Linked DNA regions of Hydrogenovibrio crunogenus. The protein of the gene in region 1 binds, or shares a complex with, the protein of each later gene. Links are inferred from orthologs where the notes say so. Each region holds a gene or a part of one and is shown on either strand. Other genes may lie near its edges.

Region 1 (9,762 bases):
AATAGCCGTCATTTTTAAATTTCAGACATAAAAAAAGGCACTGATCAGGTGCCTTTTTAGTTTAAAGTCGTCTTAAATTAACGTTGACGAGCTTTAAATCTTGGGTTTGTTTTGTTGATTACATAAACTTTCCCACGACGTCTAACAACTTGACAGTCTTTATGACGTGTTTTTGCTGATTTTAATGATGATAAAATTTTCATATTAGATATCCAATATTATTTTTGGTTGATATTGATCAACGAGTTCAAATTTGAAAGCGTGGATTCTACTGATTTTTTGATGGTTTGTCTAGTTTTTTTGTTAGAATGCCAACTCTTTTATAAAAGAGTCTGGTGCCGTTGATTATATCGATTAATAGGGCTTAGAGAAATTTTTTCTATTCAGTTTAAAAACAGCTTTGCTTGGGTTGGGAAAACAGTAGTTTCATGTCATTAAAAAAACAAATTCAGTCAATCCTTGGAAAAGACGGGCAACTCTCTCAAAATACACCAGACTATGAAGTGCGCCACGCCCAAGTCGAGATGGCAGAAACCGTTGCTGATGTGATTGAAGAAAGCCAAACACTCCTTGCAGAAGCCGGTACTGGAACTGGGAAAACCTTTGCTTATCTCATTCCTGCATTACTGTCAGGCAAAAAAGTCATCGTATCAACCGCCACAAAGACATTGCAAGATCAATTATTAAGTAAAGACATTCCTCTTTTGATGGATATTTGTAATGCAAAAGGCACGGCCAAGATTTTAAAAGGGCGTGAAAATTATATTTGTCCTCAACGTTTAGAAATTGCCGAAACGGCAGAGCAAAATACCAAAGAAGTCTGGCGAAAGTTGTCACTGATTCATGATTGGCAGGAAAAAACACTGGTTGGTGATAAATCGGAACTCACGTCATTGGATGAAAATGATCCGCTATGGAGTCGAGTTTGCGCGCGCATGGAGTTTTGTCAGGCAAATGAATGTACAGGTGATAATGGCTGTTTTTACCCTGGCGTAAAACAACAAGCCACAGATGCAGAAATCTTAATCGTGAATCACCATTTATTCTGTGCTGACTTAGCATTAAGAGAGCAGGGGTTCGGTGAAATTTTGCCAGAAGCCGATATTTATATTTTTGATGAGGCGCATCAACTTCCAGATATAGCAGCCCAGTTTTTAGGGTTTAGTGTGAGTCGATTTCAGTTAGACGAATTGGTCAGAGATGTTCGGTTGGCTTATAAAAAAGAATCGCCAGAAAGCATTGAGCTATCGGATCAAGCAAAAGCAGTGGAAGACAAAGTCCGCATTTTTAATGAAGCATTAGGCAAATGGGAAAAGCGTTGGACTTGGGAGAGTTTTTCTGAGGCCAAAACCGGTCATAAAACACTTGAGCACTTGCGGAACCAACTGTCGTTATTGGCTGACGTGATTAAACCTCTTACTGATCGAGGCAAGTTGTTGTCGGCTTTGTACAAAAGAACGCAGGAATTTGAAAAACAAATTGAGACCTGGTTAAAGGCTTCCTCAGAAAATCAAATACGCTGGATAGAATCTTCACAAGCAAGATTTAAACTCAATCTTACGCCATTAAGTGTTGCTGCACCATTTAGCCGACAGCGTGATGCATTGGGCGGGGCCTGGGTTTTTACTTCAGCCACGCTCAGTGTGAATCAAAGTTTTGATTATTTTGCTCATCGCCTGGGCTTAGAATCTGCGCGCACCCATCAATGGGAGAGTCCTTTTGATTATGATCAACAAGCAGTCATTTATCATCCAATCGGTCTGCCGGATCCAAAACACCCTGATTACATTAAGATCTGTTTAAGAGCGGCTTGGCCGTTATTGCTTACCAGTCAAGGAAGAGCATTTTTATTGTTTACCAGTCATAAGGCATTACAAGAAGCGAAAGTCATTCTTTCTCAGCACTGGGAAGGAACTTTGATGGTTCAGGGAGATGGCCCGAAAACGACGTTGCTTGCGCGATTTAAAGAAACAGATAATGCGATCTTATTAGGTACCAGCAGTTTCTGGGAAGGAGTGGATGTGAAAGGAGATGCATTAAAACTGGTTTTAATCGATCGAATCCCATTTATTCCACCAGATGATCCAGTCGTACAAGCAAGAGAATCTTTTTTGAAACAAAAGGGATTGAGTGGTTTCTTTAATTTTCAAATTCCCGAGGCAACGATTGCCCTTAAGCAAGGAGTTGGTCGATTGATAAGAGATTCATCCGACAAAGGGGTGTTGATGTTGTGTGACCCACGGTTGACTCAAAAATCGTATGGTAAGATTATTACTAATAGCTTTCCGAGTTTTAAATGGGTTTATGATGTGAACGAAGCAAAAGAGAAATTATTATGAATGTACTAGCAGTTGAGTCGTCGACGAAAGCGTGCTCGGTTTGCTTGAAGCTGGGTGATAAAGTCTATGTTGAATTTGAAATGGCACCACAGCGTCATGCTAACTTAATGCTTCCGATGGTTGAAAAGGTGTTAAATCAATCTGGTGTCACGCCTGACCACATTCATGCCTTGGCTTTCAGTGAAGGACCTGGTGCCTTTACGGGAATTCGAATTGCAGCAGGGGTGACACAGGGGCTTGCGTTAGGATGGGAAAAGCCAGTGCTTTCTGTTTCAACTTTGGAAGCACTGGCCTGGCAGGCTTATAAGGAGACGCACCAGACGGAGTGGCTTGCCTGCCTAGATGCACGAATGAAAGAAATTTACGTGCAATCCTGTCATATAGAAGCGGGGCAGTTAATGTCAACACAGGCACAACTGCTTTCTCAAGAACAGTTACTTGAAACTTTAAAAAACAGTGCTATAAAAAATGGTGTGGGAGATATCGATACGGAATATCCCGACGTGGTAAGTGTGTTTGAAACCTGGCAAAGTGCTTATCCTTCAGCAGAAGCAATTGCTGATATTACTCAGCAGCGTTTAGGTCAAGCAAAAATGCTTGACGAAGAGATTCCTTTGCCTGTTTACCTGCGAAACGATGTTGCTGATAAACCGGCGGCCATGAAATAATTTAAATTGCCTGTTTTTTAAGCAATAGAGGTGATGTGTAAGACTTTATTCAGTTTTTTGTTTTTGTTGAAATGTTGCACACATAATTATCCACAACTTCTGTGTATAGATTGCAGGAGCACTTTAGAGGATAATGGCATTGTTTGATTTTAGTTAAATAGACCGTGATACGGGCTTTGGAGCGTTGTTTTGAAAAGATTGATTAAACTGTTTTTTATAACGGTGTGCTTTAGTGCAATGTCAACTGCTTGGGCAGTTAATAACATGATGTCTCACCAATTTAAAGTAGGGGATACCGTTCTAGTCGGTTTTCCTGCAACGAATATTAAAGATGACGCCTATATCATCGGTGTTGTTCAAAAAATTACGCCGAAAGGCAATTATCAGATTACCGTCAGAGATTTTGTTGAAGGGCATGATTATGGGTTGTCTTGTGTTCCGATTGCAGTTGATTCAGCGGGAAATGAAACGGGTCAATCTGGCTGGGAAATGTGGGATAACACTAAGCAGTTGACCTCTAATGGCTTGCAATATATCGTGCCTGCCGATAAGGTGGTCAAGTTAGCCAAAGGTCAAATGAACTTTATCGATCGTTATAATGTTTACATCACTTACTCCCGTTGGAAATCGAATGTGCCGGTCATGTCAATTGATCGTTTAGAAAGTGCTGAGGCAGAAGCCAGATATGCAAACATTTCTGGAATGATTCCCGCTTTTGAGATTGCCAAACTGGATCGTGCCAGCTATTTTGATTCAAGTAATGGCCGTCCTTACTGGCCTTATGAAAGCGTGCCGCATTTAATCAAATTGATGGATCATGTGATTGCTTTACTGGATAGTCGACCTGAGCTTAATGAGCTTTGGAGAGCGAAAAAAAGAGATTGGGCAAAAATTAATCAAAGTATGGAAACGTACTTTCTAATTGATGCCATTGATAAAGCGGTTGATGATGCTTATTTTCTATTAAATGAAGAGGGGATTGAAAAAGCTGATTCAAAGGCACTTAAGCGCTTAAAAGAACAGCTTAAGTACCTAGGCAAAATACAGTAAATATTTTTGTTGGTTACTTAGAAAATTGATAATAGGTTTTGTTTAAGTAATCAACCACTTCTTCACGTTCCTCATCAAACCAACCAACATTTAAATTCTGGTCGCAGTAAGCGACCGCTTTCTGAAGATCCTTATAATTGTTCGGCGCCATTTTTTTCAGGTTGGGTTTGTTGTATCCAAGCGTGCTGTGGCACTTCATGCAGTTTGCTTCATCATGTAATACCTTACCAGGATGTACTTCTGCTAAAACGGTCAAGGGAGAGCATAAAATTGTGGTTAATACGGTTTTGTGAACGAGCTTCATTGGGGTTTCCTCCATCATATAACTATGAATTAAATCGGACTTACAATTAATGAATACTACTAATAATCTATTTCATTTTACTGCTTTAAGAAATAAATCTATATAAATGTTTTTATAGGAATTTAGAATGATTTTATATCTCATATTTTTCGTGTGACTTTAAGGTTTTTGAATCGTTTTTGAAGTGAAAAAATAGCCAGGTCTGGGTGTTATTCTTAAAAAAATCACTCAAAGATGGGATTAAACAACCGAATGATATAAAGTCAGATAAAATACGCGGTTAATATCACATATTCAAAGGACGGAACATGGTAGAACAAACGTTTATTAAAGGTAAGGATGCGTGCTTAGAGGATTCCATTAATAAAATGCAAACCTTACTAGGCAAGGCAGGGTTTGATATTGAAGAGGCTTCTTGGTTAAACCCAGTTCCGAATGTTTATTCTGTTCATATTCGAGACAAAAATTGTCCAGCTTTGTTTACCAATGGTAAAGGTGCCAGTCGAAAAGCCACTTTGGCTAGTGCTTTAGGTGAGTTTTTCGAACGTTTAGAAACAAATTACTTCTTTTCCGATTTTTATTTGGAGGAAACTCTGGTAAATGAGCAGGGTGAGTTTTCATGGGATGAAAAGGGGTTGTACTTCCCAAATGAAAAATCATTCGAGCTGTCAGAATTTCGCCAGTGCTTAAGTCCTGATTTATGGGAAATTTATGATCCTGAAGAAGAGATGGTTGCAGAAGATTTATTGAGTTTAAATGATGCTTCATCAAAAATTCGTTGTTTGCCTTTAACGAATGCTTCTACTCTTGATACCGTCTATTTTCCGATGAACTTGTTCAGTAACTTGTATGCCAGTAATGGTTTGAGTGCAGGTAATACACCTGAAGAAGCGCTTGTCCAAGGGTTGTCAGAGGTTTTTGAGCGCTGGGTGAAGCGGCAGATTTTGACAGAAAATTTATGTTTGCCTGAAGTGCCAGAAGCGGTGGTGCAGCGTTATCCCACGGTTGTTAAAGCAAGAAAAGCGTTGCAAGAACAAGGAATCGACGTCTCCATTCGAGACAGCTCTTTAGGGGGGCAATTTCCTGTAATGAATGTCACTTTGTTTGAGCAGAAAACCGGTCGTTGTTTTGCTTCCTTTGGCGCGCATCCTATTTTTGAAGTGGCGTTGGAGAGAACCTTAACAGAATCTTTACAAGGGCGCAGCTTGGATATGTTGGATGGGTTTCAGTTACCTGTTTTTGATGAAGCGCTTGTTGCAGATGATGAAAATATTGAAAATCATTTCATTGACTCCAGTGGATTGATTCATGCGAAATTTATTTCCCATCAGTATGACTTTGAGTTTAATGAGTGGGATTTTGAAGGTGACACACAAGCACAATATGAGCTTTTGGTTAAGAAAGTGCATGAGCAGGGCGCCGAAGTCTATTTTGCTCATTATGAACATTTTGGTATCAATGCCTGTCGTATTGTTGTGCCCAAAATGTCGGAAGTATTCCCTATGCACGAACTGGTAGATAATAACCAAAACAGAGGTCGTGTACTTCGAGAAATTTTATTGGAACTTTCTCAATCAAATAAAGCGAATCGATTTGAAAACGCTTTGGAACAAGTTGAAATGATGGGGTTTTCAGAGCATCAAGGTGTCGCCAATTTAATTGGTTTGTTGCCTGATCCAAATTCTTACTGGAAAAAATTTAAAATCGTTGAGCTACAAATGTGGTTGTTACTGGCCGTTAAAGACTATGAAATGGCTTATGAAAGACTGCAGGAGTGCCATTACTTTGTCGATGATGAAGCAATGGCTCTTTTGTACAAGGCGCTGGGGTTTGCGTTAGACATCTTGCTGGAAGACACGCTGACGGAATTCCCGCTGTCTGTGCAATCTCAATTATTTGGTGAGGAAGTGGTTGAAAAAGTTTGGCGAAACATTAATGGTGAAGAGGTTTTTGGCGGGTTAGAAATTGGAATGTCTGCGTTTGAAAACAGCCAAAATCATCAGGCTTTGATAACCGTCTATCAAAAGGTACAACAAGTTAAACATTTTGTGAACACCCAGTAAGGTTTCAGCTTGGTTTCGAATGTGTACGTGCTTTTTAGAAAGAACGCGTATCAGTTTTATGAGCAAGGGTTGCTAAATTTGTTAAAATAGCACGATATTTATAAAACTTAATCAAAAGAGCTGAACATTGGGTTTGGCTTGAACAGGAACACCTATGAAATTAGATTTTTTAGATTTTGAACAACCAATTGCAGAGTTGGAAGCCAAAATTGATGAGTTGCGTCACTTGGATGGTCAAGATATGGACCTGATTAAAGAAGTGTCTGCGTTAGAGCAAAAAAGTAAAAATTTAACCCAGTCAATTTTTAATCGTTTGTCTGATGTTCAGGTTGCACAAGTTGCGCGTCATCCACAGCGTCCATACATGCTGGATTATCTAAAAGAAATGTTTACTGATTTTAAAGAGATGCACGGTGATCGAGCCTTTGCAGATGATGCTGCGATTGTTGGCGGGCTAGCACGTATTAATGGTCAAGCGGTCATGGTGATTGGTCAAGAAAAAGGCCGAGATACCAAAGAAAAAATTCGTCGTAATTTTGGGATGCCTCGTCCTGAAGGGTACCGAAAAGCGCTGCGTTTAATGAAAACGGCTGAGACGTTCGGTCTGCCTGTTTTGACCTTTATTGATACCCCTGGGGCTTATCCGGGGATTAATGCTGAAGAGCGTGGTCAGTCGGAAGCCATTGCACGTAACTTGATTGAAATGTCAGAGCTGAAAGTTCCGGTTATCTGTACCGTTATTGGTGAAGGTGGTTCTGGTGGTGCATTGGCGATCGGTGTGGGCGATGTTACGATGATGATGCAATACAGCACCTATTCTGTGATTTCGCCTGAAGGGTGCGCTTCTATTCTGTGGAAAGATGCAGCCAATGCAGCAGATGCGGCCAGCGCTTTGGGTATTACGGCGCCACGGTTAAAAGAGCTTGGTTTGGTTGATGAAATTGTTGAGGAACCTTTGGGCGGCGCACATCGTAATCCTTCAGCCGCGGCTTCTTCTTTAAAAGATGCGATTTTAAGACAGTTAGAATTATTGAAAAACAAACCTGTTGATGAACTGCTTGAAGCTCGTTACCAGCGTTATATGCAATATGGTAACTTTGACGTTGCCTAAACCGGTTCTATAGGATTTTCATGTCTTATCAAAAGGTTGAGTTAGCCATCTCAAAGCTAATTCACCTTTATCCTTCTTCCGTTCAATTCTTGGTTGCCTTCAGCGGTGGGCTTGACTCTACCGTCTTGTTAGACGCGCTTTGTAAAAAGGTTCCACTTCACTCAATTCATGCCGTTTACGTCAATCATGGGTTACAACCCGAATCAAAACAATGGGCCGACGTGTGCAAACAGGTATGTGAACGATTAGGTGTTACATTTGAAAGTGTTGATGTTGAGGTGTCAGAGGTGTTACGCCAAGGAATTGAATCGGTGGCGCGTCAAAAGCGTTACGAAGCGCTTTATAACAGAACGACAAAAGATACGCTGCTTTTGACGGCACACCATCAAAGAGATCAAGCCGAAACGTTATTGCTTAATATGGCAAGAGGGGCAGGGATTGCAGGATTATCCGGTATGCCTTATGCGAAAGAAACTCATTGGAATGGGCAGATTCTAAAGCATTGTCGACCTCTTTTAAATGTGGATTATGATGCTATTCGGGACTACGCAAAACAGCATCGGCTTGATTGGGTTGAAGACTCATCGAATCAGGAGCTTGATTATCGTCGTAATTACCTGAGGCATGAGGTGTTGCCTAAAATTCGCCAGGCCTGGCCGTTTTCAGATGCTAATTTTGCCAAATCGGCGCAGCATTTAAATGAAAGTTTAGCGCTTTTGAATGAGTTGGCTGAAATTGATTTACAAGGTTCTGATTACAGTGATTTTTATTTGTCGTTCACTCATGTCAAAGAGCTCAAATGGTCTCGGATCAAAAATATGACTCGGTACTGGGCACAGTTTTATCTGTCAGGTTTTAGGTTGAATGCCAAAATATATCAATGGTTGCAAGAATGTTTGAATAACAAGAATCCTCAAGCCAAACCGAAAATGCTATTGGCTCATGGAGAATTGAGATTTTACAACCATGTTTTGTATTATTTTGAAGATTTGAAAATGAACTACTCGTTGGCTTTTGATGAGTTTGACGCGGGTGCATTGCAGTTTTTTAACGCATTGCGTTTTTCTGAACAGTTTTCACTGGAGCAAAAAGAAAAGCTGGAAGGAGCGATTGTACGCCCCCTACAAAACGATGATTTAAGTTTGTCAGAGCAAAAAAAAGCGCTGAAGAAATGGTTTAAAGAGAATAAAATTCCAGAGTGGGATCGTCAACGGTGGCCTGTGTTAGAAAAAGAAGGGCAGATGGTTGCAATTTTAGGGTTTTATACGAAAAAATCATTTTAATAATCTGTAATGAAAGATTGCTCAACCCTTGATAATCCGTTATAATTTGCTTCCATTCTTATTACCCAATTCTGGTGGGTGCTTTACTCAAAACAAAGCTCTCAATTTGCTGAATTAAGTCTAAACTAAAGTGATTTCATGACAAAGTTTATATTCGTAACGGGTGGTGTAGTTTCTTCATTAGGTAAAGGAATTGCAGCCGCATCTTTAGGGTCTCTTCTTGAAGCAAGAGGCTTGAAAGTCAGTATGTTAAAAATGGATCCATATATTAATGTAGACCCCGGAACCATGAGTCCGCTTCAGCATGGTGAGGTCTTTGTCACAGATGATGGAGCCGAAACCGACTTGGATTTAGGTCACTATGAGCGTTTTGTTCAGCGTAACTTCACCAAACGTAACAGCTTCTCAACAGGCCAGGTATACGAGAAAGTGATTCGCAATGAGCGCCGAGGAGACTATCTTGGCGGTACGGTTCAAGTGATTCCGCATATTACGGATGAAATTAAACACCGTATCAAACTGGCTGCGGCGGGTTCTGATGTCGCGTTAGTAGAAGTTGGCGGGACCGTAGGGGATATTGAATCCCTGCCTTTCCTGGAAGCGATTCGCCAATTAGGTGTGGAAGTCGGGCGAGACCGCGCGATGTTTATGCATCTGACGTTATTACCTTATATTGCGGTTGCCGGTGAAGTGAAAACTAAACCGACACAACACTCAGTAAAAGAATTGCGCTCGATTGGGATTCAACCGGATATTTTGATCTGTCGTTCAGAAAGAGCTTTAGAAGAATCTGAAAAACGTAAAATTGCATTGTTTACCAATGTTGAAGAAAAAGCCGTCATTAACTCCTTAGACGCTCGCACCATTTATGAAGTTCCACGTATGCTGCATGAGCAAGGTTTGGATCGTCTCGTTACGGACCGCTTTAGAATCGATGCGCCTGT
Region 2 (8,309 bases), 480 kb from region 1 along the record:
GCATCTATGTTGACTGGGTCGATTGGCATGTTGGCTTCAGCGTCTTTGGATGCAAATAATAAAGGGATGTATGAACCAAGTCATGGGTCGGCACCGGATATTGCAGGGAAAAATATTGCCAATCCGCTGGCGACAATTTTGTCTGCAGCCATGATGCTGCGTTACAGTTTGAATCGTGAAGATTTGGCTTTAAAAATTGAAGCGGCCGTCAGTCATGTGTTGGATCAAGGCTTAAGAACAGGAGATATTTGGTCAGAAGGCTTAACGAAGGTGTCGACATCAGAAATGGGTGATGCAGTGGTCGCAGCTCTGTAAAGATTTTTACGGATAGAAAGTGCAATTTTCCTATAATTGTGTAAACTGCATTGCGAGACGATGATTAGGAATGCCTTTTTAAGATGAAAAATCATTTTACGATAACCATAAGTGATGTGCATGGGTCACGTCACTTCTCTTTCAAACAGTTCATGCGAAAATTCGCGCTGTTTGTGGTGATGTTTATCTTTTTGATGTTAGCTGGCGCTGCCGGCGTCATCTGGTGGTTGAATCAGGAAATTATCGATATTCAAGATAAACGACAGGTTGCTGAAGCCAGTTACCAGGCTGTATTAGAGAAAAGTAAACACTCGTACATGACTTTGGAAGCGGAAAAGCGCAAGCTTCAAAGTCAGTTGGATAATAAATCGAAACAAATCCAGTTTTTAGATCAAACCTTGCAGGGGTTGGAAGATTTGATTGGGGTCAAACCGGATGAAGACGAACTGTTAACAGATCGTGTAAAGATTGTTCAGCTGACAACGCTTGAAAAACAAATCATGTTGGAAGACATACCCAGTGGACGACCTGTTAAAAAATATCAAGGTGTGAGCAGTAGTTTTGGCTGGCGGATTCACCCAGTTAAGGGGACGAAGGAATTTCATCGGGGAATTGATTATCGTGGTAAGCGTGGTGATGGTGTTATTGCCACGGCTAGCGGCACGATTGAATACGCAGGCTACCATAAAAGAAGTGGTTATGGGCGTTTGATTATCATTTCCCACGATAATGGGTTTAAGACACTATACGGACACATGAGTAAATTGCATGTGAAAACCGGTCAGGTGGTTAAAAAAGGAGAGCTTATTGGTGAAATTGGTTCTTCCGGATTGTCTTCAGGACCTCACTTGCATTATGAGGTGAGTTTTGTGCAGCGTAAACTGAATCCAGTGCCATTTATTAACTGGGATTTAAAACATTATGATGAAATATTTAAAAAGGTAAAAGGTGTGCCATGGGGATCTTTAAGTCAGGTGGTTCAAAATCGCGTCCAGCAGGTGGAAAAACAATTATTGCTGCGGGATGTAAAATAAATGGTGAAATTAAAGACCTAGATGGTGCTCTGCATATCGATGGCCATATTGATGGTGTCGTTGAAACGGACTACGATGTTTCTATCGGTGATGAAGGAATCGTTACTGGACTGATTAAAGCAAAGACCATTGTTGTCAGCGGTACTTTGGAAGGCAAGGTGGCGTGTGAAAGTATTGATATCCTTGCCACAGGCAAGCTCTTGGGCGAAGTGGTTTGTGGAGAGATGATGATTGAGTCCGGTGGTAAGTTCATTGGTGAAAGCCGTGAGCTGACAGAAGGCGGGTTGATTGTCAGCTTTCCGGAAAATGAAAAACAAAAATTAGAGAATCAGGCAAGATCGGTTGTTGAAATGATTAAAAATCAAGCTTCCATAATGGATGATCTACAACCCTCTGAAGCCGAAGCAGTAAAAAGCAAGTAAAGGGAAAAATATGACAAAGCAGTATGATATTGCCGTTGTAGGTGCAACGGGTGCCGTAGGTGAAACAATTTTAAAAGTACTTGAAGAGCGTAATTTCCCAGTTCGTAATTTATATCCGCTGGCCAGTAGTCGTTCTGCAGGTAAAAAGCTGGAATTTAATGGCGGTTGGGTTGAGATTCAGGACTTGGCAACGTTTGATTTTTCAAAAGCCCAAATCGGATTGTTCTCACCAGGTGCCAGTGTTTCTAGAGAATATGCGCCAAAAGCTGCGGCGGCAGGATGTATTGTTGTCGATAATACCTCGGAATTTCGTTACGACGAAGACATTCCCTTAGTGGTCCCAGAAGTCAACCCTGATGCGGTTGCTGGGTATAAAAATCGAGGCATTATTGCCAACCCTAACTGTTCAACCATTCAGATGATGGTTGCGTTAAAACCTATTTATGATGCTGTCGGGATTGAGCGTATCAATGTATCAACGTATCAAGCAGTTTCTGGCTCCGGTAAAGAAGCGATTGATGAATTGGCAACACAAACAGCTAATTTGTTGAATATGAAGCCGGTTGAGGCAAAAGTTTATCCTAAGCAGATTGCCTTTAACTGTATTCCTCAAATCGATGTGTTCCAAGATAATGGTTACACAAAAGAAGAAATGAAAATGGTTTGGGAAACGAAAAAGATCATGGAAGATGAATCGATTCTTGTTAACCCAACGGCTGTGCGTGTCCCGGTATTTTTCGGTCACAGCGAAGCCATCCATTTAGAAACAAAAGAAAAAATCACAGCAGAGCAAGCGAAAGAGCTGTTCAAAAAATCTGACGGAATCGTTCTTATTGATGAGCATGTTGATGGCGGATACCCGACAGCTGTTACTGATGCTGCGGATACGAACCCAGTTTATGTTGGACGTGTGCGTGAAGACATTTCTTTTGAGAAAGGTTTGAATCTATGGGTTGTGGCGGATAATGTCCGTAAGGGTGCCGCTACAAATACAGTTCAAATTGCTGAGCTGTTGATCAAAGATCATATCTAATAGACATGGCTTTATTGGCGATTGGTATTGAATACCAAGGCACCGCCTATTGTGGTTGGCAGCATCAGAAACATTGTGATTCTGTTCAGCAGCAACTTGAAAAGGCATTATCTTATATCGCCGATGAACCGATTGGTTTGAATTGTGCAGGTCGAACAGATACGGGGGTGCATGCAATCGGTCAGGTTGCGCATTTTGAAACGGCTGTTAATCGGCCGGATAAAGCTTGGATTCAAGGCGTTAATACCCGGTTACCCAGTGATATTCGGGTAACCTGGGTGAAAATGATGCCTGAAGACTTTCATGCACGTTTTTCTGCTATTGCTCGACAATACCGGTATGTCATCTTTAACCGTCCTGTTCATTCTGCCATTTTAGCCAATCGTGTGACCTGGGAGAATCGTCCCTTAGATGTGGAAAAAATGCACATTGCCGCTCAGGGGTTATTAGGTGAAAATGATTTTTCATCTTTCCGTGCCTCAGGTTGCCAAGCCTCTCACGCCAATCGTAATGTGCAGTCTTTGCAGGTTTCACGTCAAGGCAATTTTGTCTTTGTTGATATTCAAGCCAATGCTTTTTTACATCATATGGTTCGAAACATTGTCGGTACCTTGATGGAAGTAGGGCGGTTGGAGAAACCGGTCGAGTGGGTGTTGGAATTGTTAAAAAAACAAGATCGAACTCAGGCCGGTATGACAGCGCCAGCGGAGGGTTTGTATTTTGTGAATGCTTTGTATCCGGAATCGTTCCAGCTCCCTCAGGTTGTTTTGGATGAGCTGCTTTGGCAAGCCTAAAAAGAGTTAGATGATGCAAAATAGAACGCGTGTTAAAATTTGCGGCATTACGAACATAACGGATGCGACAACTGCCGTTCAGGCAGGGGCTGACGCACTGGGGTTCGTCTTTTATGACAAAAGTCCTAGAGTCGTGACAATTGACCAGGCCTGGGCGGTTTTTGAAAAACTGCCGGCTTTTGTTACTACGACTGCGCTGTTTGTGAATCCGGATGTCTCTTTGGTTGAAAAAGTTATCAAAGATTTGAAGATAGACTTGTTGCAGTTTCATGGAGATGAGTCCCCTGCATTTTGCGATCAATTTTCGAGACCTTATATAAAAGCGGTTCGGATGCAGGCGGAAACGGATTTGGAACAATTGGCTGTTCAATATGCTTCGAGCCAAGGGTTGCTACTTGATACTTATGTTAAAGGTGTTCCTGGCGGAACAGGAGCGGCCTTCAATTGGAACTGGGTGGCACCTGAAAGACGGCTGAATGTGACGCTGCCTGTTATTTTGGCGGGTGGGTTAAATGAAGATAATGTCGAGCAGGCCATCCGCTCTGTTCATCCGTGGGCAGTTGATGTCAGTGGCGGCGTGGAATCGGTGCCAGGACAAAAATCATCAGAAAAGATACAAGCTTTTATTCAAGCTGTAAATAATGTTCGGTAATGCTTGATTACCGTTTTGATAAAACGAAAGTGGATTTAATAGAATGAGTATTGATTATTCGCAATATCCTGATAAAAAAGGACATTTTGGAGTTTATGGGGGTATTTTTGCGCCCGAAACTCTAATGGCTGCATTAGAAGAATTGAGCCAACAGTATGAAAGTGTCAAAAACGATCCAGCATTTATCGCTGAATTGACTAAGGACTTTCAAGATTATGTTGGTCGTCCTTCTCCTTTGTATTATGCGGAGCGATGGTCAGACTCATTAGGTGGTGCCAAGATTTATCTGAAGCGAGAAGATTTGAATCACACCGGTGCTCATAAAATCAATAACACTATTGGTCAAGCCTTGCTGGCAAAACGCCTTGGTAAAAAACGTATTATCGCAGAAACCGGTGCGGGGCAACACGGGGTTGCCAGTGCAACCGTTGCGGCCAGACTGGGACTTGAGTGTGTGGTTTATATGGGGGCGGATGATATTGTTCGTCAAGCACCGAATGTGGCACGGATGAAAATGTTAGGAGCAGAAGTCATCGGTGTTGAATCAGGGACGCGTACCTTGAAGGATGCACTGAATGAAGCCATGCGTGACTGGGTAACGAATGTGGATGATACCTTCTATATTATCGGTACCGTAGCAGGGCCCCACCCTTATCCGGCTATGGTACGTGATTTTCAAGCGATTATTGGCCGTGAAGCCAAGCAACAACACATGGAAAAAGAAGGTAAATTACCTGATGCATTGATTGCTTGTGTGGGCGGAGGTTCAAATGCAATCGGTCTGTTTTACGATTTTTTACCAGATGAATCGGTCGAAATTTATGGAGTGGAAGCCGGTGGGCTAGGGTTGGAAACCGGGCAACACGCTGCGCCTTTGTGTGAAGGAAAGCCTGGCGTACTGCATGGTAACCGAACCTATCTAATGGAAGATGAGAATGGACAAATCTTAGGAACACATTCTATTTCTGCGGGATTAGATTACCCAGGTGTTGGTCCTGAGCATGCTTGGTTAAAAGACATTGGTCGCGCCAAGTATGTTGCGATTAATGATGATGAAGCCATGCAAGGCTTTCGTGATTTAACAAAATTTGAAGGAATTATCCCAGCATTGGAATCGAGTCATGCATTGGCCTATGCCACCAAGCTGGCGCCAACCATGTCAAAAGATCAGACTATCATTGTCAATTTATCGGGTCGTGGTGATAAAGATATGGGAACCATAGCGAAAATTGAGGGGTTTGAGATTTAAAATGAGTAGAATTGATGCAACGCTGAAGGCCTTGAAGTCAGAAAAAAAGACAGCTTTGATTCCTTACATTACAGCAGGTGATCCCCACCCTGAGATGACAGTAACGTTGATGCACAGCTTGGTTGAGCAGGGCGCAGATATGATTGAGCTCGGTGTGCCTTTTTCAGACCCGATGGCGGATGGCCCCGTCATTCAAAAAGCGGTAGAACGAGCTTTAGAACATAATGTTAGTTTAAAAAATGTTTTAGCGTATGTGACTGAATTTCGTAAGAAAGATGCGCAAACGCCGGTGATTTTAATGGGGTATTTAAACCCGATTGAAGCTATGGGGAGCGATGTGTTTGCGAAAGCGGCAGCTGAAGCTGGCGTAGATGCAGTTTTGACAGTCGATATGCCACCGGAAGAAAGTGAAGGGTATTTTGAAAACTTGTCACAAGCACAACTCGATCGAATCTTCCTCGTCTCGCCGACGACACCTGATGGACGACTCAACGCCGTCAGTGAAAAAGGCAGTGGATTTGTTTACTACGTTTCTTTAAAAGGTGTCACCGGCTCAAAAGCCTTGGATGCTAAGGATGTAGCTCATCATGTTGGGCATTTGAGAGAAAGGATGTCGATGCCTGTAGCCATTGGGTTTGGTATTCGTGATGGCAATACAGCCTACGAAATGGCCAAGCTTGGTGATGCTATTATTGTTGGTTCAGCGTTGGTTAGTTTGATTGAACAGAATGCTTCAGAAGACTCTGAAGTGATTCAACAGGTATTAAGTGATAAAATGCGCGAATTCAGACAAGCAATTGATAAAGCAGATAACGAATAAAATTGAATGGTGTCGGTGCATACCGTTGGCACACAGTAAAAACAAAACTCTTTGGAGAAAAAAATGAGTTGGTTTGAAAAGATTTTACCCAGTATTAAACAGGTAACGGAACGTAAGAAAAATGTTCCAGAAGGCTTGTGGACAAAATGCCCTAAATGCGAAAGCACTTTATATCGTGCAGAAGTCAGACGCAATTTGGAAGTTTGTCCAAAATGTGATCATCATATGCGTTTGGGTGGACGTGATCGTCTTGAAGCGTTTTTCGATGAAGGAACCGGGGTTGAAATTTCAGCAGAAGTTACACCTGTAGATGCGTTAAAGTTTAAAGATATAAAACCTTATAAAACTCGCATTGCACAAGCGCAAAAAGCCACGGGTGAAAAAGATTCTTTTGTTACGATGACAGGAAAGATCCAAGGGCTAGAAGTCGTGGCAGGCGCATTTGAATTTAAATTCATGGGCGGCTCAATGGGGTCGGTAATGGGAGAAAAATTTGTTCGAGCAGTGAATGAAGCGATTGAAAAACGTTGTCCTTTAATTGTTTTTTCGGCCAGTGGTGGCGCTCGAATGCAAGAAGCGTTGTTTTCTTTGATGCAGATGGCCAAGACGAGTGCTGCGCTGGGCCGCTTGAGAGCACATAAATTGCCGTTTATTTCCGTCTTAACCGACCCAACAATGGGTGGGGTCTCAGCCAGTTTTGCCATGTTAGGGGATTTGAATATTGCTGAACCGAAGGCGTTGATTGGGTTTGCTGGGCCGCGTGTTATTGAGCAAACGGTTCGTGAAAAGCTTCCAGAAGGCTTTCAGCGCAGTGAATTTTTGCTAGAACATGGTGCTATTGATCGCATTATACATCGTCATAACCTCAGTGATGAATTGGCTTCTATTTGCCGTATGTTGCTACAAAAAACAGCATGAAAACCGCTGGGTGAGTTCAATTAAGTGAAACCCACTGAGACGACGTCTTTAACCGAATGGATTGATTGGTTAGTTTCATTGCATGCAGATGAAATTGACCTTGGAATCGATCGAGTGAAATCGGTTGCAGAGGCCATGAATCTGGCTTCTCCAAGCCCTGTTGTTATTTCTGTCGCGGGAACGAATGGAAAAGGGTCGAGCATTGCAATGCTGGCCTCTATTTATGAAGCCGCTGGGTATCAGGTGGGGGTTTATACGTCACCGCATTTATTACATTTCAATGAGCGTATTCGGATTCAAGGTCATTTAGCGGATGATCAGCAAATTGTGCAAGCGTTTGCCGAGATCGAAGCGGCGCGAGGGCAAACCAAATTAACCTATTTTGAATTTTCTACGCTGGCAGCGTTGTGGGTGTTTGCTCAATATTCATTGGATGTCATCCTGTTGGAAGTTGGGTTGGGCGGACGTTTGGATGCGGTTAATTTAGTGGATGCCGATGCCAGTTTGATTACAGCGATTGGCATCGATCATGAAGATTGGTTAGGCAGTGATCGGAACCAGATTGCAGTGGAAAAAGCTGGCATTATGCGGTCGGGAAAACCCTCTGTTTGTTCCGATAATGACATCCCGGAAACCTTAGTTAAGTATGCAAGCCAGCATAATGTGCCTTTAAAAAGACTCGATACAGACTTCTTTTATCATAAAAACAACCAGGCCTGGTCATTCTTAGACTCTGAAAATCAACTGGTATATCAAACTCTGGCATTACCCGCACTTTCAGGAGACTTTCAAATTCAAAATGCGTCAGGCGTGGTTGCTTTGATTGAGACACTGCAGGCTGAACTTCCGGTATCCTTTGATCAATTATCTCAGGGATTAAACGAAGTAAAGCACCCGGGGCGCCTGCAAAAGATGCAATTAGATCATCAAAACTGGTTGATTGATGTGGCGCATAACCCGCAGGCAGCGGAGGTTCTTGCACATTATCTAAAACAAGCCTCCATACAGGCAGATGCCATCTTTTCTGTGTTGCAGGATAAAGATGTAACCCCTATGATTGAAGCCATTAAAC

The links.
Region 2: the proteins of GHNINEIG_RS06680 (region 1) and accD are in contact, whole or in part, in a solved structure (PDB 8UXZ), measured with the Escherichia coli proteins. The link is inferred for Hydrogenovibrio crunogenus from one-to-one orthologs.

What each region holds. Positions count from the first base shown.
Region 1 is NZ_CP032096.1:1,391,995-1,401,756, reverse strand. The notes cover bases 5,691-8,556. They hold GHNINEIG_RS06680 (acetyl-CoA carboxylase carboxyltransferase subunit alpha), read left to right. Parts: upstream 5,691-6,578; coding sequence 6,579-7,535; downstream 7,536-8,556. Other genes in these bases: tilS (tRNA lysidine(34) synthetase TilS), read left to right, coding at 7,556-8,556; ycaO (30S ribosomal protein S12 methylthiotransferase accessory factor YcaO), read left to right, coding at 5,691-6,424. Also shown: GHNINEIG_RS06715 (chemotaxis protein), read left to right, coding at 1-5; ykgO (type B 50S ribosomal protein L36), read right to left, coding at 78-203; GHNINEIG_RS06705 (ATP-dependent DNA helicase), read left to right, coding at 429-2,339; tRNA (adenosine(37)-N6)-threonylcarbamoyltransferase complex dimerization subunit type 1 TsaB, read left to right, coding at 2,336-3,007; GHNINEIG_RS06695 (hypothetical protein), read left to right, coding at 3,245-4,057; GHNINEIG_RS06690 (hypothetical protein), read right to left, coding at 4,071-4,361; more of ycaO, read left to right, coding at 4,670-5,690; more of tilS, read left to right, coding at 8,557-8,818; GHNINEIG_RS06670 (CTP synthase), read left to right, coding at 8,957-9,762. UniProt on the Escherichia coli protein: Component of the acetyl coenzyme A carboxylase (ACC) complex. First, biotin carboxylase catalyzes the carboxylation of biotin on its carrier protein (BCCP) and then the CO(2) group is transferred by the carboxyltransferase to acetyl-CoA to form malonyl-CoA.
Region 2 is NZ_CP032096.1:903,695-912,003, forward strand. The notes cover bases 5,536-8,309. They hold accD (acetyl-CoA carboxylase, carboxyltransferase subunit beta), read left to right. Parts: upstream 5,536-6,382; coding sequence 6,383-7,237; downstream 7,238-8,309. Other genes in these bases: trpA (tryptophan synthase subunit alpha), read left to right, coding at 5,536-6,319; folC (bifunctional tetrahydrofolate synthase/dihydrofolate synthase), read left to right, coding at 7,262-8,309. Outside these bases: leuB (3-isopropylmalate dehydrogenase), read left to right, coding at 1-315; GHNINEIG_RS04270 (M23 family metallopeptidase), read left to right, coding at 399-1,349; GHNINEIG_RS04275 (bactofilin family protein), read left to right, coding at 1,271-1,771; GHNINEIG_RS04280 (aspartate-semialdehyde dehydrogenase), read left to right, coding at 1,782-2,804; tRNA pseudouridine(38-40) synthase TruA, read left to right, coding at 2,810-3,598; GHNINEIG_RS04290 (phosphoribosylanthranilate isomerase), read left to right, coding at 3,609-4,250; trpB (tryptophan synthase subunit beta), read left to right, coding at 4,294-5,499; more of trpA, read left to right, coding at 5,501-5,535.